3 regions of the Streptomyces sp. AK08-02 genome follow, and region 1 is predicted to be linked to each of the others. Evidence: riboswitches for the same ligand, from Rfam matches in the RefSeq annotation. Region 1 holds a riboswitch; each other region holds the start of a gene.
What was found. A riboswitch is a leader RNA that binds a small molecule or an ion and turns the genes downstream of it on or off. The one in region 1 is predicted to bind S-adenosylmethionine.
Positions count from the first base shown of each region.

Region 1 (10,147 bases):
CGTTTCCTGAGTCCCCCGGAAGCGGAAGGGGCGGGGACGGCGGCCGAGCGGGAAGACCGTCCGGCCGGTGACGAAGGCGAGCGCTGAGCAGAGATCAAAAACGGGGCTGGACAGCGCTCAACGCGGGAATCAGTCCGCCGCGCCCGGGTCGTCGAAGTTCTTGTACTTGTCGGCGGGGAAGCCACCCGTGATGCCGGCCAACTGGCCCGCGTCGGCGCCCGTGGGCCTGTAGTGGCCGCTGTCGTTCGTCCATTTTTCCAGGACACCGTTGGTGAACACGGCGGTGCCCGCCCAGTACACGTGCCCGTCACCCTGCTTCGTGGCCTTGGCGAGCGCGGAATGCCCCTCCTCGTTACCGGTGCCGACCTGCGAAGCCATGATCTTGCCCGGCTTCCGGACGGGGATCACGAAGTTGAATTTGCCGTTCGCCAGTGACGGTGCCCCGTACGTCTTGCGGTCCGCGCGAAGTGCCACGGAGTACAGCATCGTCGAGAGATCCAGGGTGAGCTTGTAACGGCCGCCACTGCGCTCCTGGACCGTCATGTCGTTGGCGAACGCGACCGTCCCCTGCATAGGCACGGGAAGCGATACCTCCAGCTGGTTCTCCAGCTTGGCGGCCATGTCGTCCTTGCCCTGCGACCGCAGCAGCCGGGCGGTCCGTGTCAGGGCCGAAGCCGACCGGGCCGCCTCCACGTCCTCCGGGGTCACCCGCCGGGTGCGCTGGACCGCGACACCACCGGTCGCGACACCACCGGTCGCGACCCGCTGCACGTCATGCCCGCAGGCATGCCCGTGCTGGTGCTGCTCGCCATCGTTCGTCCTGGCGCCGCCATCGTTCGTCCGGCCGTCGGAGGCGATCCGCTGGACGGGCGCGGGCCCCTGCATGACCCGTTCCGCCGTGTCGACAGCGTGACGCTCGCCGCTGTCCGCCTCCTCCGAGATGCTCAGACCGGCGCCGTTGTCCACGCCCGGGACGGGCCCCTTCTGCTGGTCGAGCGTGTGTGCCAGCTCGTGCGCCCAGTCCTTCTGGCTCATCCCGCCACCGTCGACGATGTCCTGACCCGTGGTGAACGCCCTGGCCTCGACGGCCGCCGCCGCCTCCCGCGCGGCGGCTCCGTCGTGCACCCTGACCCCGCTGAAGTCGGCGCCGTCGAAACGTGCCTGCATCTCGTTCTTAAGGCCGGGCTCCAGCGGGCGCCACGGCGACTGCAGGGCGTTGTCCACGGCGACGCGCTGCACCTGGGCGTGGTCCGCGACCTCTTCCTCACGGTCGCCGCGTCCACTCCCGTTGGCCGCGACACGCTGCAAGTGGGTCAGCCAGGCGCTCGACAGTCCCGCGCGAGGCGTGCCGACACGCGACGCGGTCGAGGGCTGTCCGCTCCTGCGAGCGTGTCCATGTCCTAGGTGATGCACGCGAGTCCTCTTCCGAAGCGAGGGAGTTTGCTTCCCGTTCTACGACAGCGCAGAGGTCGCGGCAAGATCCGCACGGGCAGACCTGCTGCCCTTCTGGTGCGCGTTCACGACGACAGCGGGCCGGGGACCGGCACGGAAGCCGATGCTCCGTTTCCAGTCCCCGGCCCTACTCCCTACTCCCTGCTCCCTGCTCCCTGCTCCCTGCTCCCTGCTCCCTGCTCCCTGCTCAGCCCGGCTTGGCCGCAGGCTCAGCTCAACGACTCCAGCGCGGACGCGTCGTACGCCGTCAGCTCGCCCGTCCTGCCCTCCAGGACCTTCGCCGCCCACTCCGGGTCCTGGAGCAGCGCGCGGCCGACCGCGACGAGGTCGAACTCCTCGTTCTCCAGGCGGTCCAGGAGGTCGTCGATGCTCTTGACCGGGGAGCCCTCGCCCGCGAACCCGCGGATGAAGTCGCCGTCGAGGCCGACCGAGCCGACGGTGATCGTCGGCTTGCCGGTGAGCTTCTTCGTCCAGCCGGCCAGGTTGAGGTCCGAGCCGTCGAACTCCGGGAGCCAGTAGCGGCGCGTGGAGGCGTGGAAGGCGTCGACGCCGGCCGCCGCGAGCGGGGTCAGGATCGACTCCAGCTCCTCTGGGGTCTCGCCGAGGCGCGCGTCGAAGGCGCCCGACTTCCACTGCGAGTACCGGAAGATGATCGGGAAGGACGCGGACACGGCCTCGCGTACGGCGGCCACGATCTCCGTCGCGAACTTCGTACGGGCGACCAGGTCACCTCCGTACGCGTCCGTGCGGCGGTTGGTGGTGGACCACAGGAACTGGTCGATCAGGTAGCCGTGGGCGCCGTGCAGCTCGACCCCGTCGAAGCCGATGCGCTCGGCGGCCACCGCGGCGGCGACGAACGCGTCGATGACGTCGTCCAGGTCCTCCTGCGTCATCTCCTTGCCGGCGCCGGCGGTGCCGTCCAGCCGCAGACCCGACGGGCCGACCGGCGGGGCGTCGACGAACGGGGGCTGCCCGGCCGCCCTGTCCATGCCGATGTGCCACAGCTGCGGCACGATCTTCCCGCCGGCCGCGTGCACGGCGTCGGCGACCTTCGCCCAGCCCGCGAGCTGCTCCTCGCCGTGGAACCGGGGTACGCGGTCGCTGTCACCGGCGGAGTCGTGTCCGACGTACGTCCCCTCGGTGACGATCAGACCGACCCCGGCGCCCGCGCGGCGCGAGTAGTACGAGACCACGTCCTCACCGGGGACACCACCGGGCGAGAACTTGCGCGTCATCGGCGCCATCACGATCCGGTTCGGCACGGTCAGGCCGTTGAGCGTGACGGGCCGCGACAGGATCTGGGCCGCGCGGGAGGTCTGGGCGGGGGCTGTCACGTGGGGGCTCCTGGAAACGGGACGGGTGGAAAGGGAACGGGAAACGAGCGGGAGATGCGGTTACGCACAACTGCTTGCATGTGCATCAACTACAGCCCTCCGGCCCTCCATTCCTCCCGCCCGGGACGCCTGCTGTGATCCCGGCCACTACGGGCGACACCTCGGGGGCTGACTCAGGGCCCCGCAAACGCCCGAGGGCGGCACCCTCCCCGCGTGGGGAAGGGTGCCGCCCTCGGTACGAAGGACGGTGATCAACCAGAGGTCGATCAGAAGTCCATGTCACCGCCCGGCATGCCGCCACCGGCACCGGCGCCGGCGCCCGCCTTCTCCGGCTTGTCGGCGATGACGGCCTCGGTGGTGAGGAACAGCGCGGCGATCGACGCGGCGTTCTGCAGCGCGGAGCGCGTCACCTTCGCCGGGTCGATGATGCCCTCGGCGATCATGTCGACGTACTCACCGGTCGCGGCGTTGAGGCCGTGGCCGACGGGAAGGTTGCGCACCTTCTCGACGATGACGCCGCCCTCAAGGCCACCGTTGACGGCGATCTGCTTGAGCGGGGCCTCCAGGGCGAGACGTACGGCGTTCGCGCCGGTCGCCTCGTCACCCGTCAGCTCCAGCTTCTCGAAGACCGAGGAGGCCTGCAGCAGGGCCACGCCACCACCGGCGACGATGCCCTCCTCGACGGCCGCCTTCGCGTTGCGAACGGCGTCCTCGATGCGGTGCTTGCGCTCCTTGAGCTCGACCTCGGTCGCGGCACCGGCCTTGATGACCGCAACACCGCCGGCGAGCTTCGCCAGGCGCTCCTGCAGCTTCTCGCGGTCGTAGTCGCTGTCCGAGTTCTCGATCTCGGCGCGGATCTGGTTGACCCGGCCGGCGACCTGGTCGGCGGAGCCGCCGCCGTCGACGATCGTGGTCTCGTCCTTGGTGATGACGACCTTGCGCGCACGGCCCAGGAGGTCCAGGGAGGTGTTCTCGAGCTTGAGACCGACCTCCTCGGAGATGACCTCGCCACCCGTGAGGATCGCGATGTCGTTCAGCATCGCCTTGCGGCGGTCACCGAAGCCTGGGGCCTTGACCGCGACGGACTTGAAGGTCCCGCGGATCTTGTTGACGACCAGGGTCGAGAGGGCCTCGCCCTCCACGTCCTCGGCGATGATCAGCAGCGGCTTGCCCGACTGCATGACCTTCTCCAGGAGCGGGAGCAGGTCCTTGACCGAGGAGATCTTGGAGTTGGCGATGAGGATGTAGGGGTCCTCGAGCGACGCCTCCATGCGCTCCATGTCGGTCGCGAAGTACGCCGAGATGTAGCCCTTGTCGAAGCGCATGCCCTCGGTGAGTTCCAGCTCCAGACCGAAGGTCTGGGACTCCTCGACGGTGATGACGCCTTCCTTGCCGACCTTGTCCATCGCCTCGGCGATGAGCTCGCCGATCTGCGTGTCGGCGGCGGAGATGGAGGCGGTCGAAGCGATCTGCTCCTTCGTCTCGACCTCCTTCGCCTGGTCGAGCAGCGCACCGGAGACGGCCTCGACGGCCTTCTCGATACCGCGCTTCAGGGCCATCGGGTTCGCACCCGCGGCCACGTTGCGCAGGCCTTCGCGGACCAGCGCCTGGGCCAGGACGGTCGCGGTCGTCGTGCCGTCACCGGCTACGTCGTCCGTCTTCTTCGCGACTTCCTTGACCAGCTCGGCGCCGATCTTCTCGTAAGGGTCCTCGAGCTCGATCTCCTTGGCGATGGAAACACCATCGTTGGTGATCGTGGGGGCGCCCCACTTCTTCTCGAGGACGACGTTGCGGCCCTTGGGGCCGAGGGTGACCTTGACGGCGTCGGCGAGCTGGTTCATCCCGCGCTCGAGACCGCGCCGTGCCTCCTCGTCGAACGCGATGATCTTGGCCATGTGAAGTGGTCCTCCCGGACTGGGGTGGATTGCTCCGGACCGCGCTGGCGCCCGCGACGGACGGCCTGCCTGCCCTGGTGATTCCTTGCACCACCTGGCCTGCGGGCCTCACCCACCCGGTCCTTCGTTATCACTCTCACCTTCAGAGTGCTAACGCCAATGATTAGCACTCGCCCCTGCCGAGTGCAAGCGGCTCTCGAAGATCCGCAGGTGAACAGGGGGGTGGCTACGGCCCGGTAGCAACACCGAAGCGGCATCGGACATCACCTGCGGACATCACCTGCGGACATGCCGATGGGCCCGCACCCCGTGAGGTCCCACGAGGTACGAGCCCATCGAAATCCTTCGATGAAGGAAGAAGAACGTCGCTGCGCGTGCTCCGGCGCGTGCTTCAGGTGATCGCCAGACGGACCATGTCCGCCTGCGGCCCCTTCTGGCCCTGCGAGATCTCGAAATCGACCCGCTGACCTTCCTCGAGGGTGCGGTAGCCGTCCATCTGAATCGCGCTGTAGTGGACGAAAACATCCGCACCACCGTCGACCGCGATGAAGCCGTACCCCTTCTCCGCGTTGAACCACTTGACGGTGCCCTGAGCCATGCCTAACTCCCCTATTACTGGCCCTTGCACGGATCCGCACTTCGCGGATCCGGGTCAGACCTCACCCCCCCAACCGGTGGAGGTGTGCGCCGGAACGCGTCGACCGCGGCCGAATGTATCTGTCCAACTGCCCTCTGCAACAGGTCAATTGGACGAGAAATCCGGGCACGCCAGGTCAGGAAATATGCGGAGAATTCACGCGGATTCAGGGCAAGCCGGGCCCCACAAAGAGAACAAAGAACGCAAAATGCCTGCACACTTTGGCTACTTCTCGTTGGGTGCGCGGCAGGAATCAATACGCGTGCGGCGAGCGAGATGGTGCGGCTTCCCCAACTGTACCGCGCTCAACCATACAGAATTGCCCCCTCCGCTTCTCTCACGGAGGGGGCAATTCGATGAACTCTCGGTAATCGATGTTACCGACGGTTACTACTCGCGGGTATCAGCCGCCGGCGACCGCGGGAATGATCGACACCCCGGCACCGTCCGGCGTCGCCGTCTCCAGCCCCTGCTCGAAGCGGACGTCGTCGTCGTTGACGTACACGTTGACGAAGCGACGCAGCTTGCCCTGGTCGTCGAGCACCCGGGCGGCGATCCCGGTGTGGTTCTTCTCCAGATCGGCGATGACCTCGGCCAGGTTCCCCCCTTCGGCGGTCACCTCGGCCTGTCCACCGGTGTAGGTGCGGAGGATGGTAGGGATGCGGACAGAAACGCTCACGGTGAAAACCTCCGGTCAGGTGACATACCTAGGGGCGCGGGGCTGCGCTGGATCTGCGGCTACCGCCGCGTGGGCGCGACCAGCCCCCACGAGCCCGCAGACGAACGAAACACCTCTTACGCGAGTCCGGCCGCGTGGAACGACTCAAGGCTGGGCCGAATGGTCGCGGTCAGGCCGACGTCCGCCACCGCGTCCAACGTCTTCAGACCGTCCCCGGTGTTCAGCACAACAGTGGTGAGGGTCGGGTCCAGCAACCCGTTCTCGATCAGCTTCTTCGTGACACCCACGGTCACCCCACCGGCGGTCTCCGCGAAGATCCCCTCCGTACGCGCGAGCAGCCGAATCGCGTCAACGACCTGCTCATCGTTGACGTCCTCAACCGCTCCCCCCGTCCGCCGCGCGATGTCCAGCACGTACGGCCCGTCCGCCGGGTTGCCGATCGCCAGCGACTTGGCGATGGTGTTGGGCTTCTGCGGCCGTACGACGTCCTGCCCGGCCTTGTAGGCCACGGACACCGGCGAGCAGCCCTCCGCCTGGGCGCCGAAGATCTTGTACGGCTTGTCCTCGACGAGCCCGAGCTTGATCAGCTCCTGCAGCCCCTTGTCGATCTTCGTGAGCTGCGACCCGGAGGCGATGGGCACGACGAGCTGGTCCGGCAGCCGCCAGCCGAGCTGCTCGCAGATCTCGTACGCCAGGGTCTTGCTGCCCTCCGCGTAGTACGGGCGCAGGTTGACGTTGACGAAGCCCCAGCCCTCGCCGGCCGGGTCGCCGATCAGCTCGGAGCAGAAGCGGTTCACGTCGTCGTAGTTGCCCTCGATGCCGACGAGCTCGCCGCCGTACACCGCGGCCATGACGACCTTGCCCTGCTCCAGGTCGTGCGGGATGAACACGCAGGAGCGCAGGCCCGCCCGGGCGGCGGCGGCGCCGACGGCACCGGCCAGGTTGCCCGTGGAGGAGCAGGAGAGGGTGGTGAAGCCGAAGGCGCGGGCGGCCTCCAGGGCCTGGGCGACGACCCGGTCCTTGAAGGAGTGCGTCGGGTTGCCTGAGTCGTCCTTCACGAAGAGCTTGCCGGCGTCGACACCCAGCTCGCGGGCGAGGTTGTCGGCCTGGACGAGCTTGGTCCAGCCGGGGTTGATGTTCGGCTTCTCGGCGACGTTCGCGGGAACTGGCAGCAGGGGCGCGTAACGCCAGATGTTCGCGGGTCCCGCTTCGATGCGCTTGCGGAGTTCCTCGGTGTCGGCCGCCGAGTGGACGGCGAAGTCGTAGGCGATCTCCAGCGGGCCGAAACACTCCTCGCAGGCGAACACCGGACCGAGGGGGACCCGGTGACCGCATTCACGACAGGAGAGTGCGGCGGCGGGGCCGAGATCAACAGGGGTGACGGAGCCGGAAGTGGTGCTCTCGGTGCTCTCGACAGTTTGCGCAGCCATGGAGGCGAAGCCCTTTCCTCATCTTCCTCACGACGCGTTTCGCCATGAGACGGATTTGGCACCTTCCCGAGCCGGGAGCCTCGCCACATGAGATGCGACAGGATCGGCTGGAGGGTTGCCGGGGCTTCATCGGGCCGTATCCCTCTGCCCCTCTGGATGAGCGGTATGAAGTTGTGAGGTTGTGAACAGAGGTGACCTCGGACATGCGATGGTCACCCGCGTTGTTCAAGACTGTAACCGAAGGCTTGGATGGTGGTGGGAGCCGTCCGAACCGCGAGATACAAGATCGCGCTTCCCCCCATGCAACGTAAGGGAGAGCCGCACGTGCTGGAAGACGTCGAACGCTGGCTGAGCACGCGCTCCTGGTCCGCCCGCGACCGCCCGCTGAAGAAGCTGATCGCCGCGAAGCGTTCCTCGAACGCCACGGTGAGTGTCGTACTGCCCGCGCTCAACGAGGAGGAGACCGTCGGTGAGATCGTCGCCGTCATCCGCCGTGACCTGATGCTGAAGGTCCCGCTCGTCGACGAGATCGTGGTCATCGACTCGGGATCGACCGACCGTACCTCCGAGGTGGCCGCCGCGGCGGGCGCCCGGGTCGTCCACCGCGACGACATCCTGCCGCGCATCCCGGCCGTACCGGGCAAGGGCGAGGTCCTGTGGCGCTCGCTCCTGGTCACCAGCGGCGACATCGTCTGCTTCGTCGACGCGGACCTCAAGGAGTTCTCGTCGGACTTCGTCTCGGGGATCGTGGGCCCCCTGCTCACGGACCCCGGTGTGGACCTCGTCAAGGCGATGTACGACCGCCCGCTCGGTCAGGCGGCCGGCCAGGGCGGCCGGGTGACGGAACTCATGGCCCGCCCCCTCCTCAACATGCACTGGCCGCAGCTGGCCGGCTTCGTCCAGCCGCTCGGCGGCGAGTACGCGGCCCGCCGCTCACTCCTCGAACAGCTCCCGTTCCCCGTCGGCTACGGCGTCGAGCTGGGCATGCTGATCGACGCCCTGCACCTGGTGGGCCTGGACGCGCTGGCGCAGGTCGACGTGGGTGTGCGCAAGCACCGCCACCAGGACGGCCAGGCCCTCGGCCGGATGTCCGCCGCGATCTACCGCACCGCGCAGCTCCGGCTGGCCCGGGGCCATCTGATCCGCCCCTCGCTCACCCAGTTCGAGCGCGGAGAGGACGGTTTCGAGCCCCGGACGTACTCGGTGGACACGGAGGAACGCCCGCCGATGGCGGAGATCGCGGAGTACGCGAGGCGAAAGGCCGCCTAGCCCGCGCCTGGCCCCGCCCGGGCCGGTGCACCGGCCCGGGCGGCTTGTATACGGCTGAGGCGTACGTGTGTACGTTTGAGTGTTTCCGGGCCGGGCTAGGTTGTGGCGTATGGCTTCCACGGCTTCCATGCAGGTACTGGTCGCGTCCAACCGCGGCCCGGTCTCGTACGAGGTGCAGGAGGACGGCTCGCTGGCCGCCAGGCGCGGTGGCGGCGGGCTGGTCTCCGGCCTGTCCGCGATCGGCACCGACACAGGCTCCCTGTGGGTGTGCTCGGCGCTGTCCGACGGCGACCGTGAGGCGGTGCGACGCTCTCACGGCGGCCGGCGGCTGTCCGTGGACGCGACCGGCGGGCAGCACGTACGGATGCTGGACATCGACGAGACGGTGCACTCCGACGCCTACAACGGCATCGCCAACTCGGTGCTGTGGTTCGTGAACCACATGCTGTACCAGACCCCGCTGGAGCCGGTCTTCGACGCGGAGTTCCGGCGTCAGTGGGCGTCGTACGAGGCCTACAACCGGGCGTTCGCCGAGGCACTGGCGGCGGAGGCGGCCGAGGGCGCGTCGGTGGTGGTCCAGGACTACCACCTGTGCCTGGTCCCGGGCATGCTGCGCTCGCTCCGCCCGGATCTGCGCATCGGCCACTTCTCACACACACCGTGGGCACCGGCGGACTACTTCCGGATGCTGCCGTACGACATCTCCGAGCAGCTCCTTCGCGGCATGCTCGGCGCGGACCGCCTCGGCTTCCTCACCCGGCGGTGGGCGGACGCGTTCACCGCCTGCTGTACGGACCTGGTCGGCGGCATCGGCGACACACGGATCGGCGTGCACGGTCTGGGCGCGGACGCGGACTTCCTGCGCAGGCGCGCGCACGAGCCGGACGTCGAGGAGCGGATGACCGCCCTGCGCGAGGAGATCGGCGGCGACGGTGACCGAAGGACAATCGTGCGGGTGGACCGTACGGAGCTGTCGAAGAACATCGTGCGGGGCCTGCTGGCGTACCGGCAGCTACTGGAAGACCACCCGGAGTGGCGCGAGCGGGTCGTGCACGTGGCTTTCGCGTACCCCTCCCGCCAGGACCTGGCGGTCTACCGTGACTACACGGCCGAGGTGCAGCGGGTGGCGGACGACATCAACTCGACCTACGGAACACCGACTTGGACTCCGGTGGTCCTCCACGTCAAGGACGACTTCGCCCGCTCACTGGCCGCCTACCGCCTCGCCGACGTGGCCCTCGTCAACCCCATCCGCGACGGCATGAACCTCGTCGCCAAGGAGATCCCGGTGGTCTCCGACGAGGGGTGCGCGCTGGTGCTGTCGCGGGAGGCGGGAGCGTACGAGGAGCTGGGCGAGGACGCGATCGTGGTGAACCCGTACGACGTCGTCCAGACGGCACGGGCACTGGAGGAGGCCCTGACGATGGGCGCAGCCGAACGCGCGGAACGCA
Region 1 is NZ_JARAZV010000015.1:157,087-167,233, reverse strand. It holds gene PV734_RS30305 (hypothetical protein) at 1-87, shown strand, start outside; gene PV734_RS30300 (DUF4157 domain-containing protein) at 130-1,308, opposite strand; gene PV734_RS30295 (NADH:flavin oxidoreductase) at 1,662-2,786, opposite strand; gene groL (chaperonin GroEL) at 3,053-4,681, opposite strand; gene PV734_RS30285 (cold-shock protein) at 5,073-5,279, opposite strand; gene PV734_RS30280 (MoaD/ThiS family protein) at 5,722-5,997, opposite strand; gene thrC (threonine synthase) at 6,114-7,427, opposite strand; SAM riboswitch class I at 7,443-7,590, opposite strand; gene PV734_RS30270 (glucosyl-3-phosphoglycerate synthase) at 7,752-8,696, shown strand; gene PV734_RS30265 (trehalose-6-phosphate synthase) at 8,806-10,147, shown strand, end outside.

Region 2 (10,147 bases), on a different contig from region 1:
AGATGCGCCTGCGGCAGCGCCAGCAACTGGTCGAGAATCGCCGGATCGTTCTCGGACAGCGCCCTGGCGGCGATGTCCTTCGGCGTCATCCGCCCCGGCTCGACCGCGTCCACGGTCTCGGCGGGACGCACCGACACCGGCGGCAGCGCCAGCTCCCGCCGCAGCCCCTGCGCCGCGTCGAGCACGGTGTCCAGCAGCAGCCGTACGCGCATGTCCTCGACGCTGCGCCCTTCCCGGGCGGCCCGTCTGCTGGCCTCCAGCGCGGCCTCGACCTCGGTCAGCCGCCCCTTGAGCCGCCGTGCCTCACTCTCCGCCGCGGAGACCTGTGTGTGCCCGTCGGTGCGTACGGTCTCCATCTCGGCGTGCACCTTGCGCAGGGCCGCCTCGCCGCGCTTGACGTCACTGAGGGCCGCGCGCAGCTTTCGGTGCAGCGACTCGGTTTCCTTCTTGGCCGACTCCAGCTCCGCGCGCAGCCGCTCGGTCTCCGTACGGGTCTGTCCCCGGGCGACGGCCAGTTCCTCGCGCAGCCGCTCCAGCTCGGCCCGGCTCTCGTCGTCGGCGCGCTCGGCGTCGGCGCGCTGCGCCTCCTCGCCGGCCGCGGTGACGAGCTTCACCCAGCCCGTGGGGCGCAGCACATAGGCCGCGGCGGCCACGTCCAGCGGATCGGCGGCCGGGGGCGGCGAACCGGCGTCGAGAGCGCCCGCCAGCTCCGGCTGGGCCTCCCTCAGCTTCTCCCCGATGCGCTGCCGGAACAGCGTGTCGGTCTCCAGTGCGGCGGCCATCGCGTTGCCGGCGAACTTGGCCCGCCGGTTGGGCGCGAACCGCGCGTACTGCCGCAGCTGGGCGGGCAGTTCGGCGACGGTGAGTCCGCCGAACCCGTCGGAGACGATCTGCACGACGCGCCTGCGCACGCCGTCGGGCAGCGGGCGGTCGAGCACCTCGGCGGCGCCGTCGCCCGGCTCCCCGCCTGTGGTCTCCACCATCCGTCACCCCAACCGATTCCGGTGCGGGGCCGGCTCCTGTCAGGAGCCGGCGCCCGGCCTGTCCACGAGTTCCACCTGATCCACGGCGTTGCACCAACGGCAGCGCACCGACTCGATGGTCTCACTGACCACCTCGCGCTCCTCCACCTTGGGATCTCCCGCGAGGTCGAGGTGCACGTACTCCACGACCTTCGAGGAGCGGGTCACGTCGAAACGCGTGAGGTTGCCGCAGAGAGCACAGCGCCACCGGGTCGTGTCGGTCGGCAGAGGAACCGTCATCGTGGATATGTTCGCTTTCCTTCTAGTATCCGTGCTGCGCCAGATTGCCTGGAGCGTGTGGCTCGTAACCCTAAGGCCTGGCGGGTACCCACCGCCCGTCCGTCCACAGCGGCGAGGCGGTCTGTGCTGTTCAGTCCTGTTACGTCATGCTCTGTGTCCATGATCGGCGAGTTCGAAAAGTGGCGTACGACGGTCCGCAGCTCGGTCCGCGCCCGGTCGGCGCCGGTGACGTACGGGCTGATCGCCGTCTGCTGTCTGCTCTTCGTCATCGGCCCCGCCTCGGGCCTCAACCCGGGCTACGGCACCGGGGACGCCCTGCTGGCCGCCCAGCGGGCCTACTTCCGCCGCTGGGGCGTGGTCCCCGCCGACCTCTTCACCGGCGCCCCGCGAGCCACACTGACCCCCGCCACGGCACTGTTCGTGCACGGCAGCTGGGTCCACCTGCTGGGCAACATGCTCTTCCTCTACGTCTTCGGCGCGATGACCGAGGAACGCCTCGGCCACCTGGAGTTCGCCCTCTTCTACGTGGGCTGCGGCTGTCTCGCCCTGCTGGGTTACGCCGCCGCCAACGCCGACTCGCAGCAGACGCTGGTGGGGGCGTCCGGCGCGATCTCGGCGATCCTGGGCGCGTTCCTGTACCTGTTCCCCGGCGCCCGCGTCACGAGCCTCCTGCCGTTCCTCTTCTTCCTGCCGCTGCGCTTCCCGGCCTGGCTGACCCTGCCGTTCTGGGCGACCCTCCAGTGGGTGGCGGCGGGCCGGGCCTCCTCCGGGCCGGGGGTGGCGTATCTGGCGCACGTGGTGGGGTTCGGGCTCGGCTTCGCCTACGCGTGGGTGCGATATCGCCGTACGACTAGAGTGAGGCCCGCCCCAGCGACGGCCACCGAGGGAGAGAACCAGCCGTGATCACCGCGATCGTGCTCATCAGGACCAGCGTGGACCGGATCCCCGAGATCGCGGAACGGATCGCCGCGCTGGAGTCCGTCAGCGAGGTCTTCTCCGTGACGGGCACGTACGACCTGATCGCCATGGTCCGGGTGAAGCGGCACGAGGACCTCGCCGAGGTCATCCCCGGCAGCATCAGCAAGATCCCGGGCGTGGAGGGCACGGACACCCACGTGGCGTTCCGGACGTACTCCCAGCACGACCTGGAGGCGGCGTTCGCGATCGGCCTCGACAGCTGACCTCTCCAGCCCGTCCGGCACCCCCCAGCCCGTCCGGCGTTTGAGGACGAGGCCGTTCAGGCCGAAAGGGGGGTCTGGGGGCGCAGCCCCCAGGGACAGGATGGGACGGGTAAGGGCGGCGGGGGCGATCAAACCGCCGGCACGCAGCGCCCGTCCTCGGTCCGGTACTGCCAACGCGCCCCGTCCCGCACAAGCTCCTTCACCGCACCCACGAACCGCTCCACATGCTCGTCAGGCGTCCCCGCCCCGAAGCTGACCCGGATCGCGTTGAGTGACTTCTCCCCGGGGGCGGCCTCAGGGGCGCCGCACTCTCCCTGGCTCTGCGGGTCACTGCCCAGCAGCGTCCGCACCAGCGGGTGCGCGCAGAACAGCCCGTCCCGCACCCCGATCCCGTACTCCGCGGAGAGCGCCGCGGCGAAGTGCGAGCTGTTCCAGCCCTCGACGACGAACGAGATGACGCCGACGCGCGGGGCGTCGTCCCCGAACAGCGAGAGCACCCTGACCTCGGGCACCTCGGCCAGTCCCGCCCGCACGGTGTCGATCAGCCGCTGCTCCCGGGCCACCAGCGAGTCGAAGCCGGCCGCGGTGAGGGCCTTGCAGGCGGCGGCGATCGAGTAGGCGCCGATGACGTTCGGCGAGCCGGCCTCGTGCCGGGCGGCGGTGTCGTGCCACTCCACGTCCACTCCCCCGTCCGTGCGCCGCGTGACCTTGCGGCTGGCGCCGCCGCCCGCGAGGTACGGCTCGGCGGCGCGCAGCCAGTCGGCGCGGCCGGCCAGGACACCGGACCCGAAGGGCGCGTACAGCTTGTGGCCGGAGAAGGCGACCCAGTCGACGTCCAGGTCCTGGACGGAGACCGGGTGGTGCGGGGCGAGCTGGGCGGCGTCCAGGACGATCCGGGCGCCGTGGGCGTGGGCGGCGGCGGCCAGCTCCCGTACGGGCCACAGCTCGCCGGTGACGTTCGAGGCGCCGGTGACGCAGACGAGGGCCGGGCCCTGCGGGTCTCGGGCCGCGAGGGCCTCCCGCAGGGTGGTGACGGCCTGCTCGGGGGTGCGCGGGGCGTTGAGGTAGGTGACCTGGGCGTCCCGCCAGGGCAGCAGCGAGGCGTGGTGCTCGGTCTCGAAGACGAAGACCTGGCAGCCGTCGGGGAGGGCGGCGGCGAGCAGGTTCAGGGAGTCGGTGGTGGACCGGGTGAAGATCAGCTGGTCGTCGGCGCGGCAGTCCAGGAACTCCGTGACCGTCCTGCGGGCGTTCTCGAAGAGGTCCGTCGACAGCTGGGAGAGGTAGCCGGCACCCCGGTGGACGCTGCCGTAGTAGGGCGCGTACGCGGCCACGTCGTCCCAGACCCGCTGGAGCGCCGGGGCGCTGGCGGCGTAGTCGAGCGCGGCGTAGGTGACCTCGCCGCCGGTGACGAGCGGGACGGTGACATCGCTGCCCAGAACGGACAGGGGGGCACAAACGACCCGGTCGGTGGCAACGGTGGAGACAGACATGGCGAACTCCCGTGAGAGGCAAGAGGAATCGCTGTGCGAGCGGACATGGCTCAGCACAGGAAAGATGCGGAACGGATGAAAGGGGTGCGCGGAGGCGGGGCTCGGCAGCCCTATCGCATTCGCTTGCTCACGGAAGACTCCCTCGAACGACCAGGACCCCTGGTGTCGAGAGGGGCCCGCGCTTGCCGTAAGCCTTGCTGCCTACGGCCTGGTCTTCATCCCGGGGCACCCCGCCACGGACGGAGGGTTGCCGGACAGTCGGCCGGGGCCTCATGACTGTCACTCATGACCTGGTACAGAACGTAACGGAGGTGATCGGCGTCCCGCAACCCGTGTCCGGATCGCGGGACGCTCCTCGCCAGGGAACTTCTGTGCGAGGGCTACGCGTTGCTGGCCGCCGACCACCGCTCCAGCGTCTTCTTCGCCGCCCCCGAGTCGATGGCCTCGGCGGCCTTCGCCATCCCGGCGCCGATCTGCTCGGCCAGGGATCCCGGGCCGGGGTCCAGCGCCACCAGCGCCGCCGCCGAGTTGAGCAGCACGGCATCCCGTACGGGCCCGGTCTCGCCGTCGAGGAGCCGCCGGGCGACCGCCGCGTTGTACGAGGCGTCACCGCCGCGCAGGGCCTCCACCGGGACCAGTTCGATACCGACGTCGCGCGGGTCGAAGGTCTCCTCCGTCACCTTGCCGTCCCGGACGACCCATACGCGGGACGTGGCGGTGATCGTCAGTTCGTCGAGTCCGTCGTCGCCCCGGAACACCAGGGACGAGTTGCCGCGTTCGGCGAAGACACCGGCGACGATGGGTGCCATCCGGGGGTCGGCGACCCCGACCGCCTGCGCCCTGACCTTCGCCGGGTTGGTCAGCGGGCCCAGGATGTTGAAGACCGTCCGGATGCCCAACTGGCCGCGCGCGGCGCCCACATGACGCATCGCCGGATGGAACCTGGCCGCGAAGCAGAAGGTGATCCCGGCCTCCTCGGCGACCTCGGCCACGCGCTTCGGGGTCAGCTCCAGGTTGACCCCGAGCTGCCCCAGCACATCCGACGCGCCGGAGGCCGAGGAGGCCGCCCGGTTGCCGTGCTTGACGACCTTGGCGCCCGTGCCGGCGATGACGATCGCCGACATGGTGGAGATGTTGACCGTGTTGGCGCCGTCGCCGCCGGTGCCGACGATGTCGACGGTCGGCCCCGGCACCTCGATGACGTTGGCGTGCTCGTACATCGCCTGGACGAACCCGGCGATCTCCTGGACGGTCTCGCCCTTGGCCCGCAGCGCGACCACGAACCCGGCGATCTGCGCGTCGGTCGCCTCGCCCCGCATGATCAGGTTCATCGCCCAGGCGGTGTCGGCGGCGGTCAGGTCGTGGCCGTCGAGCAGGCCGTTCAGCACGCGGGGCCAGGAACGGACCGCCGCGGTGTCGCCTCCGGCGGGGTTCACAGCGCTCATCTGCCGCTCCTGGGTCGGTCCGGCGGGACTCTCCGCGGGACTCCTGGTAGGGAATGGGGACACCCTATCCAGCCCGGCGACACGACGAAGGGCCCCGTCCGAGGTACGGACGGGGCCCTTCTGCCGTGTGTGGCGAAGCGAGGTGATCAGTGGTGGCCGTGGCCGCTCGTGATCTCCTTGTACTCCTCGACGGTGGGCTTGGCGATCTGGTTGTCCTCGCCGTAGTACGACTTACTGAGCTTGGCGCGCAGCTTCTCCACGCCCTTCACCTTGCGCTCGACGCCGTTCTCGTCGACGGTCGAGCCGATCAGGGCCGGCGCGTACTGCTCGTGCGCGGTGAGCGTGTGCAGGGCCTCCTGGCTGAGCGGCTCGTGCACCTCGATGAACTCACCGTGCGGCAGGCGCTTGATGATGCCCGACTCGCGGCCGTGCAGCACCTTGTCCTTGTCGCGGCGCTGGAGGCCGAGGCAGATCCGCTTGGTGACGATGAACGCGATGACCGGCCCGACGAAGAAGGAGATCCGCACGAACCAGGTGATCGCGTTGAGCGACAGGTGGAAGTGCGTGGCCCAGAGGTCGTTCCCACCACCGATCAGCAGCACCATGTACCAGGTGATCCACGCGACACCGAACGCCGTACGCGTCGGCGCGTTGCGCGGGCGGTCCAGGATGTGGTGCTCGCTCTTGTCGCCGGTGATCCAGGACTCGATGAACGGGTAGACCGCGATCACGACGAGGACCATCGGGAAGACGATCGTCAGCGGGATGAACACACCCGGGGCGAACGTGTGCCCCCAGATGTTGAACTCCCAGCCCGGCATGACACGGATCAGACCCTCGGAGAAGCCCATGTACCAGTCGGGCTGGGCGCCGGTCGACACCTGGTCCGGCCGGTAGGGACCCATGGCCCAGATCGGGTTGATCGAGGCGATGGCCGCGATGACCGCGATGACACCGAAGACCAGGAAGAAGAAGCCTCCGGCCTTCGCCATGTAGACCGGCAGCAACGGCATACCGACGACGTTGTTGTTGGTCTTTCCGGGGCCCGCGAACTGCGTGTGCTTGTGGTAGAAGACCAGGATCAGGTGGGCCACCATCAGCCCGAGCATGATGCCCGGCAGCACCAGGATGTGGATCGAGTAGAAGCGGGCCACGAAGTCGCCGCCCGGGAACTCGCCGCCGAAGAGGAAGAACGACATGTACGTGCCCACGACCGGCACGGACAGGATCGCGCCCTCCATGAAGCGCACACCGGTGCCGGAGAGCAGGTCGTCCGGGAGCGAGTAGCCGGTGAACCCGGTGAACATGCCCAGGACGAACAGCAGGAACCCGAACAGCCAGTTGACCTCGCGGGGCTTGCGGAACGCACCCGTGAAGAACACGCGCATCATGTGCACGAACATGCCGGCGAGGAAGATCAGCGCCGCCCAGTGGTGGATCTGCCGGATCAGCAGACCACCGCGCACATCGAACGAGATGTGCATGGTCGAGTTGAACGCCTCGGACATCAGCTGGCCCTGCAGCGGGATGTAGCTGCCGTGGTACTCCACCTCGTTCATCGACGGGTGGAAGAACAGCGTCAGATACACACCCGTGAGGATGATGATGATGAAGCTGTACATGCAGACTTCACCGAGCATGAACGACCAGTGGTCGGGGAAGATCTTGCGCATGTTGGCCTTGGCCAGGGAGTAGATCCCCAGCCGGCCGTCGGCCCAGTCGGCGACACGTTCACCGGCCGGTGCCTTCTCGCGCGACGAGCGCGCGTCGGAGTTTGCCGTAGTACTCATCCGCGCTCCCAGAACGAAGGACCGACGGGCTCGGAGAAGTCGCCGAGGGCCTCAAGGTAGCCGTCGTCGTTCACACCGATGCGCAGCTGCGGCAGGGCGTGACCGGCGGGGCCGAAGATCACCCGGGCGCCGTCGGAGAGGTCGAAGGTGGACTGGTGACAGGGGCAGAGCACGTGGTGCGTCTGCTGCTCGTACAGGGAGATCGGGCAACCGACGTGGGTGCAGATCTTCGAGTACGCCACGATGCCCTCGTGGGACCACTCGAGCTCGCGCTTGTCCTTGATGTTGTCCGGCTGAATGCGGACGATCATCAGGGCGGCCTTGGCGATCTCGGTCTGGAACTCCTCGTCGTGCTCCTCCAGGCCCTCGGGCTTGGCGAAGGTGAGCGAACCGACCGCGACGTCCGAGGGACGCAGCGGCTCGTTCGTGTTCATGTTGACGAGCAGCTTGCCCTTGGACCAGATGGTGTGGCGAAGCTTCGTACCGGGCAGCGGGCCGAGGTCGCGCAGCAGCATGACGCCGGAGAGCGGGAACAGGGCCATCGCGCCGAACATCGTGTTGCGGACCAGCTTGCGCCGGCCGATCGCGGACTCCTTGGCGCCCTGCTTGAAGTCGGCCAGGACCTGCGCCCTGACCTCGGGCGGTGCCGCGATCTCGTGGCGCTCGGCGATGAGCTCCTCGTCGGACATCAGGGTGCGGGCCCAGTGGACCGCGCCCGCGCCGATCATGAAGAGCGCGATCCCGAGGGACATGCCCAGCGCGAAGTTCAGCGCGCTGATGTGCCCGATCGGGAAGACGTAGATCGACTTGTCCGACGGGATCGCCACGTACGAGACGATGAAGGCGACGGTGGCCAGCATCGACAGCGTGAACAGGAAGGCGATCGCACGCTCGGAACGCTTGGCGGCCCGCTCGTCGATGTCCTGGACGCGGTGTTCGTGGGGCGGCAGCCCCGGGTCCGCGAACGGGTTCTTCTCGTCCGCGACACCCACGGCACCGTGCTCGTGCTCGTTGTGTGATGCAGCCTGCACAGCGGGCAGGTCCTTTTCTGGAAGGTCTTGGCTACTCATGACTTCTTGGCCTTTGCGGTCCGAGCGGCGACCCAAACGGCGACCGCGATGAGCGCTCCGAGGCCGAAGATCCAGGCGAACAGGCCTTCACTGACCGGTCCGAGACCGCCCAGGCCGAGGCCGCCGGGCTCGACGGTGTCCTCGCCGTTGACCGCGTCGAGGTACGCGATGATGTCCTTCTTGTTCTTCTCCGACAGCGTCGTGTCGGGGAAGGACGGCATGTTCTGCGGGCCGCTCTGCATGGCCTCGTAGATGTGCTTCGGGGCGACACCCTCAAGGTCCGGGGCGAACTTGCCGTGCGTGAGCGCACCGCCCTTGCCGGTGAAGTTGTGGCACTGGGCGCAGTTGGTGCGGAAGAGCTCGCCACCCTTGGCGATGTCCGCTCCGTCGGGCCCGTACTGCTCCTCGGTCGGCACGGAGGGACCGCTGCCCAGCGACGCGATGTACGTCGCGAGCTGGTCGATCTGCGCCTGCGAGTAGATGTTCTTCTTCTTCGGGATCTGCGCGCCCTGCGAGGTCGCGGCCGGCATGCGGCCGGTCGCCACCTGGAAGTCGACCGCCGCGGCGCCGACACCCACCAGGCTCGGACCGTCGGAGGACCCCTGACCGCCGGTGCCGTGGCAGCTTGCGCAGCCCACGGAGTACAGCCGCTGTCCCTCGGTGATGGTGAGGGACTGGGCGGTCTCATCGGCCACTGCCTGCCGCGTGGGGTTGAGCGTGCCGTACAGCCCCCCGACGGCCGCCAGCGCGATGAGTAGGACGACGACCGCCGCCAGGGGATGGCGTCGTCGTGCGGAGAGCTTTTTCACGGATTACCCCGGTGTCAGGATCTTCAGCGTCGAGTCTTCTGGAGGTATCGGGCGGACCCGATGTGAGGATCGGGCGGGCCCGGCTACTTGATCATGTAGATCGTGGCGAAGAGCCCGATCCAGACGACGTCGACGAAGTGCCAGTAGTAGGACACGACGATCGCGGCGGTCGCCTGCTCATGGGTGAACCTCTTCGCCGCGTACGTCCTGCCGAGGACGAACAGGAAAGCGATGAGACCGCCCGTCACGTGCATACCGTGGAAGCCGGTGGTCAGGTAGAACACCGAGCCGTACGGGTCGGAGGAGAGCGAGAGCCCGTCCTTCTTGACCAGCTCGGTGTACTCGAAGACCTGGCCGCCGATGAAGATCGCACCCATGACAAAGGTGACGATGAACCACATCCGGAGCTTCTTCACGTCACCGCGCTCGGCGGCGAACACGCCGAGCTGGCAGGTGAGGGAGGAGAGCACCAGGATCGTGGTGTTCGCCGCGGAGAACGGGAAGTTCAGGCTTGACGCCATCTCCTTCCAGTGATCCGGACCGGTCACCGATCGCAGGGTGAAGTACATCGCGAAGAGGGCCGCGAAGAACATCAGCTCGGAACTCAGCCAGATGATGGTTCCGACGCTGGTGAGGTTCGGCCGGTTGACCGACGGGTGCGCGTGCCCGGTTTCTACTGTCGTTGCTGTCGCCACGACCGACATTATGTCGGTCGCTTATCCCGCCCTCACGCCGGGGGGTGCCGTTCGGGGTGTCTGTGGGGTGTGTCCAGCCCGTATGGCCCATCGGACGGCCGTTGAAGCGGTGTTCAGACAGAGGGTCCGAAGGAGTAGCATCCGGCCCAACGGACCCGGTCCGTCTGTCCGTACGACGCTGATGTCTCGGAGGAACAATGCAGCCGACCGCCACGGTGCTGGTCTACAGCGACGACTCCAACACCCGCGAGCAGGTGCGGTTGGCGACGGGGCGGCGACCCGCTCCCGACGTTCCCCTGGTCGAGTTCCTCGAGTGCGCGACGCCCGCCGCTGTCCTGAAGGAGCTGGACAAGGGCGGGATCGACCTCTGTGTGCTGGACGGAGAGGCCGTGCCCATGGGGGGCA
Region 2 is NZ_JARAZV010000017.1:247,594-257,740, forward strand. It holds gene PV734_RS33475 (NYN domain-containing protein) at 1-983, opposite strand, end outside; gene PV734_RS33480 (hypothetical protein) at 1,023-1,262, opposite strand; gene PV734_RS33485 (rhomboid family intramembrane serine protease) at 1,422-2,165, shown strand; gene PV734_RS33490 (Lrp/AsnC ligand binding domain-containing protein) at 2,162-2,443, shown strand; gene PV734_RS33495 (aminotransferase class V-fold PLP-dependent enzyme) at 2,572-3,933, opposite strand; SAM riboswitch class IV at 4,107-4,224, opposite strand; gene trpD (anthranilate phosphoribosyltransferase) at 4,314-5,378, opposite strand; gene PV734_RS33505 (cytochrome bc complex cytochrome b subunit) at 5,525-7,168, opposite strand; gene PV734_RS33510 (ubiquinol-cytochrome c reductase iron-sulfur subunit) at 7,165-8,238, opposite strand; gene PV734_RS33515 (c-type cytochrome) at 8,235-9,047, opposite strand; gene PV734_RS33520 (heme-copper oxidase subunit III) at 9,131-9,751, opposite strand; gene PV734_RS33525 (hypothetical protein) at 9,940-10,147, shown strand, end outside.
Region 2: another riboswitch for S-adenosylmethionine. It lies ahead of PV734_RS33495 (aminotransferase class V-fold PLP-dependent enzyme); the one in region 1 lies ahead of thrC (threonine synthase).

Region 3 (10,147 bases), on a different contig from region 1:
CCACCGGAGAGATGGTCGAGGGTCGCGTAGTCTCGTAGGCCCGCACCGGGTCGAGAAGGCTGAGTGTCGTGACGGCGGTGAACAGCCGGATCCGGGAGGTGAGGGCGGCGATGTGACTGAGGACGACGGGCGGCGAGGAGGAGATGAAGGGCCGTTCGTGCCGCTCCCCCACACCGAAGCCGTCGAAGCCCAACTCCTCGGCGAGGAGTGCGTTGTCGAGCACCTCACGGAAGCGGTCCTGAGTGGACTTCCGCACGCCCGTCACCGGGTGCGGGGCGTGCACGATCAGGGTGATGGACAGGAACTTCATGACGCCGCACGTGCGTTGCGGACCTCGTCGGGGTGGGTGAGGCCGAGGCGGTCGCGGAAGGTGGTGCCTTCGTACTCGGTGCGGAAGACGCCGCGTTCCTGGAGGAGGGGGACGACGGTGTCGGCGAATCCGTCCAGCCCGCCCGGGGTGATGTGCGGGACCAGGATGAAGCCGTCGCTGGCATCGGCCTGGACGAAGTCGTTGATCGTCGCGGCGACGGTGGCGGGGGAGCCGACGAAGTTCTGCCGGTTGCCCGTCTCGATGACCAGATCACGGATGACCAGTTGTTGGCCTGTGCGCGTTCACGCCATTCGCGGGCGGTGGCGAGCGGGTCGCGGTACATGCGTACCTGGGCGCGGCCGCGGGAGAGGGTGTGTTCGCCGAGGTCGGGGTCGATGTCGGGGAGGGGGCCGTCGGGGTCGTAGGCGGACAGGTCACGGTTCCAGACGAACTCCAGGTGTTTGATGGCGGTGGCCCCGCTGACCTGGAGGCGGCGTACCTCGCGGGCGAGTTCCTCCGCCTCGGCGTCCGTGTCGCCCAGGACGAAACTCGCGGCGGGCAGGAAAGCGGGCGGCACGGCCGACTCGCTCGGCGAGATGGGCGTGCGGGCCTGTCAGCGCGGCCCAGGCCGCGTTGTCCAGGAGGTGCGGTTCCGTCGGGCTCGGGGACGTGGCGTGGTGGACGCTGGTGGACATGTCGGTGCGAGTCTCCGTATCTGAAGCGCGACTCTGGAACGCGGTCGGGCGCGGCCGGGACTCCGCCGCCACGGGCGGAGTCCCTGGGACGGGTGAGGATCAGGAGTTGTCGAGCGGCAACCCGGGCGGGTTGACCTGGGACGTGCTGACGGCCTCGTTGGAGAGGTTCCAGGCAGCGAGCCACTTGGCGTAACTGCCGTTCTTGATCAGCTGGTTGATCGCGTCCGCGATCGGCTTGGCCAGCCCGCTGTCCTTCTTCGCGGTGGCCGCGATGAGACCCTGCAGCGACGCTCCCGCACCGGAGAACTTGCCCGCGTTGCGGGTCGGGTTGGGTGTCTTGGCGACCTGGGTGATGTGGTAGGCGATACCGGGGTTGGGGCCGAAGTAGGCGTCGATCTTCCCGCTGGACAGCGCCAGGTAGAGGCTGTTGTTGTCCTGGAAGTACTTGACGTTGAGCTTCTTGCCCTCCTTCTCCAGCTTCGCCTTCCACTCCAGCAGGATCTTCTCCTGGTTGGTGCCGGCGCCCACCGAGACGGTCTGGCCCGCGAGATTCTCGTAGTTGTCGTCGAAGTTCCAGGTGCTCTTGTTCAACACCTCGAAGGCGAGGTTGTCCTGCCGGTAGGAGGCGAACTCGTACTTCTTCTTGCGCTCCTCTGTGTCGGTGACGTTCGAGAACGCCACGTCGACCTTGCCGCTGTCGATCCCGACGAACAGGTTCTCCCAGGTCGAGTTCTTCACCTCCGGCTTCAGCCCGAGAACCGCGGCCACCAGCCGTCCGAGATCGGGTTCGGCACCGGTGAGGGTCTTCTGGTCGTCGCCCACGTACGCCAGCGGCGGGAACCCGGAGGGCAGCGCACCGAGCCCGATGACCAGCTTGCCGCTCTCGGCGACCTTCTTGGGCAGCTCGGCGCTGATCGACTTCACCTCGGTGACCTTCAGCTGGGTCTCCTTGGCCGCACCGTTGGAGAGGGCGCCGACGGTCACCGTCCCGGCCGGCGCGCTGTCGGTCCTGGTAGCGGCGTCGCTGTCGCCTCCGCAGGCGGCGAGTCCCGCGGCGAGAGAGACGACGGCTGCGGACGCGGTGACGCCGCGGTGGAATCTGCTGCGGAGGCTGAGGGTGCGCATGGCTGTCCTTGGTTTCCTTGTCGGTTGTGCGGCGAGGGTGTGGGGGCGGTCCGGGCGGACCGCGAGCTTGAGGAGGAGAGCCCGGTGGGTCAGAGGACCTTGCTCAGGAAGTCCCTGGTCCGCTCCTGTTTCGGGTGGTCCAACACCTCATCGGGCGGGCCCTGTTCGACGATCCGGCCGGCGTCCATGAAGACCACCCGGTCGGCGATCTCACGGGCGAAGCCGACCTCGTGGGTGACGATGACGAGGGTGGTGCCGCTGCCGGCCAGGTCCTTGATGACGGCCTGTACCTCGCCGACCAGTTCGGGGTCGAGGGCGGAGGTCGGCTCGTCGAAGAGGATGACGCCGGGGCGCAGGGCGAGGGCACGGGCGATGGCCACGCGCTGCTGCTGGCCGCCCGACAACTGCCGTGGATAGGCGGCCACCTTGTCGGCCAGGCCGACCCGGTCCAGGAGTTCACGGGCGAGTTCGGCGGCCTGATCCCTGCCGAGCCTGCCGGTCGCCACCGGAGCAGCGGCCACGTTGTCGAGCACGGTCAGGTGCGGAAAGAGGTTGAAGTTCTGGAAGACGAAGCCGATACGGCTGCGCTGGGTGAGGATCGTCCGCTCGCTGAGCTCCTTCAGACGGTCACCGTGCCTGCGTACGCCGATCAGCTCGCCGTTGACGCTGACGTGGCCGATCTCGGGCTTCTCCAGGTGGTTGATCACCCTGAGCAGGGTGGACTTGCCCGAGCCGGACGGGCCGAGGATCACGGTGACCTCGCCGGGCCGCACGGTCAGGTCGACTCCGTTCAACACCCGGTGGGTGCCGTACCACTTGTGCACATCGTGCACCTCGACGGTGGCGGCCGTGGCCGGCGTGGCGTCGAGCGTCCCGGCGGTCATACGGCGGCCTCCTTGCGGATGCGGGCGTGGAGGTCGGTGACCCCGGTCCGCAGCTTCTGCAACGGTGTGGGCGGCAGGGTGCGGGTGGCGCCCCGGGCGTAGTACCGCTCGACGTAGAACTGGACGACGGACACGACGCTGGTGAGGATCAGGTACCAGACGGTGGCGACCAGCAGCAGCGGCACGATGTCGCCCGGGTAGGTGCTGCCCATGCTCTGCACGCTGCCGAAGAGGTCGAGCAGGGACACGTAGAAGACCAGCGAGGTGCCCTTGATCAGGCCGATCAGCTGGTTGACGTAGTTCGGGGTGATGGAGCGCAGCGCCTGCGGGAAGACGATCTTCGCGAACTGGTACCGCTTCGGCAGGCCGAGGGCGGAAGCCGCCTCGTGCTGGCCCTGGTCGACGGAGAGGATGCCGCCGCGGACGACCTCCGCCGCGTAGGCCGCCTCGTTGAGGCTGAGGCCGACGACGGCGACGACCATGTCGGTGGCGAGCCGCGACTCGTCGAAGGTGAAGAACGCCGGGCCGAAGGGGACACCCAGGCTCAGCGTCTGGTACAGCGCGCTGAAGTTGTAGAGGAAGAGCAGGACGACGATGAGCGGCACCGAGCGGAACAGCCAGATGTAGACCCAGCTCACGGCGCGCAGTACGGGGCTCCCGGAAAGCCGGGCCAGGGCGAGGAAGATGCCTCCGAGCAGGCCCAACACCGCGCTGTAGGCGGCTACTTCGAGGGTGATGAGCAGGCCGTCGAGGATCGTCGGGCGCAGGAACCAGTACTGGAACCGGTCCCACTGGTAGAAGGGGTTGGTCGCCAGCCCGTGGGCGATCTGGGCGACCAGTACGAGGACGACGGCCGTGAGGATCCAGCGGCCGGGACGCCGGATCGGAAGGACTCGCTGCGCGGCGAGGGGCTTCGGTGCGGCCGGGGTGTCGATGGTGTCCCGGGTCTCCGGGGTGTCGGGGCGGGGGATCGCCTCGGTGGGCGGCGCTGATCCGGGGGACACAGCGACGCCGGGAGTTTCGCTCATGGAGGGCTCCAGCGGTTTTGGACACCCAGAACCGCGGAGGCGGCAGCACCGCGCCGCCCGGGAGCGGCTCGGCACGAGGCGGCGCACGGGGTACACGCGGAACGGGGGCTGGGCGGGGAGAGAGCACACCGCGAACGCGGTGGTCGTCGACGAGTCGGAGACTCGGAGAAAGCGGAGGCTCGGGAACAGAGCCTCAGAACGCCGTCAGCCTCGACAGAGGGTGCGGCAAGTGGCCGTACAGAGTGCGCTGTTGACGCGCAGCAGGTCGACGGAGCGGTCCGTGCACAGCAGGACGCGGCTGAGGCGCCGCGGTGCGGTCGTCCCGTCAGCTGCGTGCATCGCTGCCACCATCACTTCTCCGGCCCTGGGGCATCTTGGTCTGCGCCGCAAGTTAGGCATGTCCCAATTGGGGATGTCAATGCGAGTGACCATCAGGTGAGACGGCTGACTCGGGCCGCCCTGGCGGCGGCATGCGAGCTGCGTCCTGCCGCCGCATGGCGTTGACGGATCACGGCGGCGATAGGTAGCGTTTCAAATGGCATTGAGTGTCAGCATCAAGCCCTGGCTAGCTGACCGGCAACCCTCCGACGCGGTGGGGTGCTCCAGGTGAAGGCCCGGCCAGGTCGCCGACCCGGCAAGCGCGTGGCCCCGTGACAGGGGTCCGGACATGGAGGAACGAGCGTGCCGCACAGCAGCGTCTCAAGCCCCTCCGTCGCGACTGTGGCAGCTCGTTCCCGGTTCTCCCGGCGACGACACATCGACCTGCAGCGCATTTCCAGTTGCCTGTGTCGCGGCTGACCACGTCCCACAGCTGACTGCCGACGTCCGGCGTCGGCACCTCTGGGTTCGAACCCGCAGCGGGCTTCCCGCTCCTCCTTCTCGGCCTCTCCTCATCCGGGCTCTTCCTTCGCCTCTTCGCGCGGTGTCGTCGTCCCCTGGGCCCGACACCGTCCACGCATCTCCATTGGTCCGCACGCACCCGTGCGCGCCGACTTCCGAGTAGGAGAAACCTTTCCGTGACAGCGCATCCGGATTCCCGTCCCGGCCCCCGATGGGCCGCGTTGACCGCACTCCTCACCACCGGCGTGCTGCTGACCGCGTGCTCGTCCGGCAGCAGCACCAGTGACCGCGGTGGTCGGCGAGTCCGGATCGGGCAAGAGCACGACCGCGCACGCGATCGTCCGGCTCCTCACGGCGAACGGCGGCATCGACGCCGGGACGGTCCGCTTCGGGCGGCACGACCTCACCACGCTGTCGGAGCAGGAGCTGCGCACCGTACGCGGGGCGCAGATCGGCCTGGTGCCCCAGGACCCCACGGTGTCGCTGAACCCGGTCAAACGCATCGGTGAGCAGGTCGCCGAAGTGCTGCGCATCCACCAGTTGGCGACCCGCCGCTCCGCCCCGGCGGACGCGACAGCGATCCTGGACCGGGCCGGGCTGCCCGACGCGGCCACCCGCGCCCGGCAGTACCCGCACGAGCTGTCCGGCGGGATGCGGCAGCGCGCCCTGATCGCCGTCGCCATCGCCGGCCGTCCCAAGCTGATCATCGCGGACGAGCCCACGAGCGCACTGGACGTCACCGTGCAACGGGTCATCCTCGACCATCTCCAGCACCTCACCGAGGAGTTGGGCACGGCGGTGCTGCTGGTGACGCACGATCTCGGCGTCGCCGCCGACCGGGCGCAGCGGATCGTCGTCATGTCCGAGGGGCGGGTCGTCGAGTCCGGCCCGACCCGTGACATCCTCGGCAACCCTCAGCACGAGTACACCCGGCGACTGCTGGCGAGTGCGCCGAGCCTGGCCACCGCACGCCCCCGGGTCACGGTCACCGCCCCGTCCGCTCCCGGGACGGCGCCGCTGGTCGAGGTGCGCAACGCGGTCAAGGAGTTCCGGCTCCCCCGTGCCGCAGGCTCGGCCCGTACCCTGCGCGCGGTCGACGACGTCAGCTTCACCCTGCACCGGGGCCGCACGCTGGCCCTGGTCGGCGAGTCCGGTTCCGGGAAGTCGACCACCGCCCGACTGGTGCTGCGGCTGACCGACGCGACCTCCGGCCGCATCGTGTTCGACGGCACTGACGTCACGAACGCGCGCGGGGCGCGGACACGGCAGTTGCGCCGCCGGGCCCAGCTCGTCTACCAGAACCCGTACGCCTCGCTGGACCCGAGGTTCTCCATCGGCGAGGTCATCACCGAGCCACTGCGCGCTTTCAGGGTCGGTGACCGCGCCTCCCGGCTCGCGCGGGCGGGTGAGCTGCTCGACCGGGTCGCGCTGCCCCAGTCGATGCTGGAGCGCCGCCCGGCGGAGCTGTCCGGCGGTCAGCGGCAGCGCGTCGCGATAGCGCGCGCCCTGGCGCTCTCCCCCGACCTGGTGGTGTGCGACGAACCGGTGTCGGCGCTCGACGTGTCCGTCCAGTCCCAGGTACTCGAACTGCTCGCCGAACTGCAGGCCGACACCGGGGTGGCGTACCTGTTCATCTCGCACGACCTGGCCGTCGTGCGCCAGATCGCGCACCATGTCGCCGTGATGCGCTCCGGCCGTGTCGTCGAGACGGGCACCGCCGAGGAACTCTTCACCCGCCCCCGCCACGACTACACCCGCGAACTGCTCGCGGCGATTCCCGGCGGCCGATACACCACCGCCACCGTCGAACCACTCGAAGAGGAAGCGAAGGAAAACGCATGACCGTTCAGGACTCCACCACAGATCTGGCCGCCTTCACCCACGACTGGCAGGAGTGGCACACCGGGCAGGAGACACGGCTCGCCGACCCGCACGGGTTCCTCGCCGTCACCGGCCTGCACTGGCTCGCCCACGAGCCGCAGCGCTTCCCGGACGCTCCGGGCGCCTGGTCGACCGGTGCCGACGGGGTCGTGGTGGTCCTCGACGAGGGTGAGGAACTGGTCGTCGACGGCAGCCCCGTCCACGGCGAGCACTCCTTCGGGGTGATCCCGGAGCGCGGCGGAGTCAACGCCGTCTGGGGCGACGCCGTGATCGAGGTGGCCAAGCGCGGCGGACACGACATCGTCCGTCCCCGGCACCCGGACAATCCGCTGCGCACCGCGTTCACCGGCACGCCCGCCTACGCCCCGCACCCCCGCTGGGCGGTGACCGGCCGCTACACGGCTTTCGACGAGCCGCGGCCGACGACCGTGGGCGCGGCGGTCGAGGGCCTTGAGCACGTGTACGACGCACCGGGCCGGATCGAGTTCGAGCTGGACGGTCGTCCTCTGGCCCTTACGGCGTTCCCCGGACACGGCCCGGGCAGTCTGCTGGTGCTGTTCACCGACGCGACCTCGGGGGTCACCACCTACGCCGCGAACCGGGCCCTCTCCCTGGGTGCGCCCGCCGCCGACGGCACGGTCGTCCTGGACTTCAACCGGGCGACCAACCTGCCCTGCGCCTACACCGACCTGGCCACCTGCCCGCTGCCGCCGGCCGAGAACCGACTGCCCGTGGCGATCGAGGCCGGAGAGAGGCTCCCGCGCGAACGCGGCGGTTCCTGAGCGGTCGGCACCACCGGGACGACCCCGAGAAGACCCCGACCCGACCAGGACCGGACCAGGACGGAAATCGCCGTATGAGCACCCCCTCGATCAGTTCGCTGGCCTTTCTCACCCCGGGCAACTTCGCCGACGACGACCCGTACACGGGTCTGGAGGAGACACTCCAGCTGTTCGAGTACGGCGAACGGCTCGGCTTCGACGGTGCGTGGATCAGGCAACGCCATCTCGAACACGGTGTCGGCTCGGCCGCGGTCTTCCTCGCCGCGGCCGGGCAGCGCACCGAACGGGTGATCTGGCCCTGGCCGATGTCCTGTCCCGGGGCCGGCTCCAGGTCGGTGTCAGCACCGGCATGCCGCACGCCGACCTCCTCGGCGACCTGGTGCACGACGGGGACTGGCGCGCCTTCGACCTGTCGTACGGCAGGATCGTCCGCGTCCTCGGCCATCTGCGCGGCGACTACCTCGGCGGCCCGGACACGGTGATCCAGTCTCCCGGCAACACCCAGCGGCCACGCCTGCAGCCGCACAACCCGGGCCTGGCGCACCGGGTCTGGTACGGCGGCGGCAGTCTGCGTTCGGCCCGCTGGGCCGGCGAGCACGGTCTGAACCTGCTCAGCGGCAACATCGTCACCGGCGAGGGCACCGACGACTTCACCACGGCCCAGCTCGCCCTGCTCTCCGCGTACCGGCGCGCCTTCTCCGGGGATCGTCCGCCACGGGTGGCCCTGGGGCGGGTGATCGTGCCCTTCGACAGCGCGGACGCGTCCACCCGGGCCCGCTACCGCGAGTACGCGGCGAGTCGGCACGCCCGAACCCTGGCACCGCAGGGCCCGAAGCGGACTCTGTTCGCCCCGGACATGGTCGGGACGGCGGACCAGATCCTGGAGAGCTGGCCGCGGATCCCGTGGTCGCGGCCGTCCCGGAGCTGCGTCTTGAGCTGCCGTACGAGTTCCACCGGGCCGACTACGAACAGATCCTGCACGACGTACGGCACCTGATCGCACCCGAGCTGGGCCGGCGGCCCGACTCCGCGCTGCTGCACGGAGCCGGCCGGTGAGTGTCGTCGCGCAGGAGCCGCCCGTGCGGCCGGAGATCCGCACCCGTGACCGTTCGCCGGCGGTCATCGCTTCGCCGGGAGCGGGGCCCAGGAGGCGATCACGGCCACGGCCCACTACTCGGTCGATCCGGCCGCGCCCGCCCACGGCTCGATCGACGACCTCGCACTCGCGCCGCGCTTCAGCACGGGCCGGGTGCGGTTCAGCGGGGACGTCGATCGGGCGGTGACAGCGGCAGCGGACGGGTCGGCCACCCGCCACCACTTCGACCTTCCCTGACCGCCCCGCCCTCAGAGCAGGTCGAGGGCGTCGAAGCCGTAGCTGGGGCTGAGGTATCCCCCGCCGCCCGCCGAACCGCTGGCGGCGTCGATGCGCAGGGTGTTGGCACCGGCCCGCAACTGGGCGGCGGGGATGACGTATTCGTACGTGTGGTTGTTGCCGCGGTAGCTGCCGACGGTCAGGGTCCGGGTGGAGGGCTCGGTCGCGGCGGCCGGGATCGCGGAGGTCCAGTCGGTGTTGACGGTGATCTGGGGGCGACCGCCCGCCTTGGCGGTGGTGATGCCGATGCGCAGGGTGCGGTCGGTGGCGGCCTGGGCGGCGGTGAGGGTGAAGGAGACCAGCAGGCCCTGGTTGATCTCCTTGAACTGGTAGGCGGGCCACGCCGAGGCCGCCGAGGTGCCGATGACATGGGTGTCTGCGGTCCACGCGGCGGCGCGGGAGTCGGAGGGGTGGGCGTAGGTGACGAGAGAGGCGTTCCTGAAGCCGGCCGGGGTGCCGGTCCAGTCGCCGATGCGCCAGATGGCGGTGTCCGCGGCGGGGTCGCCGGTGATCGTGATGGTGTGCAGGGTCGTGGCGGCGCCGGCGGTGACCGTGACGTCCTCGGTGTGCACGGCGAGTTCACCCTTGTAGACGGTGAGGGTGTAGGTGCCGGGAAGGATGCCCTTGACGGCGTACTTGCCGGTACCGGCGTCGACCTTGCCCCAGTACTGGGCCTCCGAGTTGGCCACGCCCACGACATAGGGGTAGGAGGTGTCCCGGCCCGCGAGCCCGTTGCCGACGATCCGACCGCGACCGCTCGCGCCGGTCCAGCCGGTGAGGCCCAGGGCGTCCACCCAGGCGGAGTTGTCCCGCCCGGACACGGCGGAGGTCGGCGCGGACCCGTCGGTGAAGGCGAGGACGTACGGGCCGTGCAGACCGAAGCGCTCGGCCTCTGTCTGGCCTTCGGCGTAGTAAAGATGCTCGTAGAGCCCGGCGCCCGACTCGTTGCCGTGGCGCAGGAGTTGACGCACGAAGGGGCCGCCGGAGTCCTTCTCCTTGGTGGAGCGTACGACCCAGATCGAGGCGGCGGAGGCGCTGAAGCCGAAGTAGTCGTAGTCGATGGTCCGCAGGTTGGCGAAGTGCTTGGACCTGGTGGTGCCGTCGGCCTTGGCGAAGACGTCGGCGGACTCGATGACGGTGTCGGAGTTGGACCAGGTGTCCGGGTAGGTGGTGGGGAAGATGCCGGGCTTGAGGCGCGCGATGTAGCGGCTGGCGGTGACGGAGGTGTCG
Region 3 is NZ_JARAZV010000001.1:639,696-649,842, reverse strand. It holds partial or broken gene PV734_RS02895 (LLM class flavin-dependent oxidoreductase) at 1-310, opposite strand, end outside; partial or broken gene PV734_RS02890 (F420-dependent methylene-tetrahydromethanopterin reductase) at 307-872, opposite strand; partial or broken gene PV734_RS02885 (GNAT family N-acetyltransferase) at 868-1,005, opposite strand; gene PV734_RS02880 (ABC transporter substrate-binding protein) at 1,105-2,130, opposite strand; gene PV734_RS02875 (amino acid ABC transporter ATP-binding protein) at 2,220-3,014, opposite strand; gene PV734_RS02870 (amino acid ABC transporter permease) at 3,011-4,042, opposite strand; SAM riboswitch class IV at 4,580-4,689, shown strand; gene PV734_RS02865 (putative leader peptide) at 4,724-4,840, shown strand; gene PV734_RS02860 (ABC transporter ATP-binding protein) at 5,165-6,724, shown strand; gene PV734_RS02855 (DUF1684 domain-containing protein) at 6,721-7,545, shown strand; partial or broken gene PV734_RS02850 (LLM class flavin-dependent oxidoreductase) at 7,620-8,542, shown strand; gene PV734_RS02845 (rhamnogalacturonan lyase B N-terminal domain-containing protein) at 8,890-10,147, opposite strand, start outside.
Region 3: another riboswitch for S-adenosylmethionine. It lies ahead of PV734_RS02865 (putative leader peptide); the one in region 1 lies ahead of thrC (threonine synthase).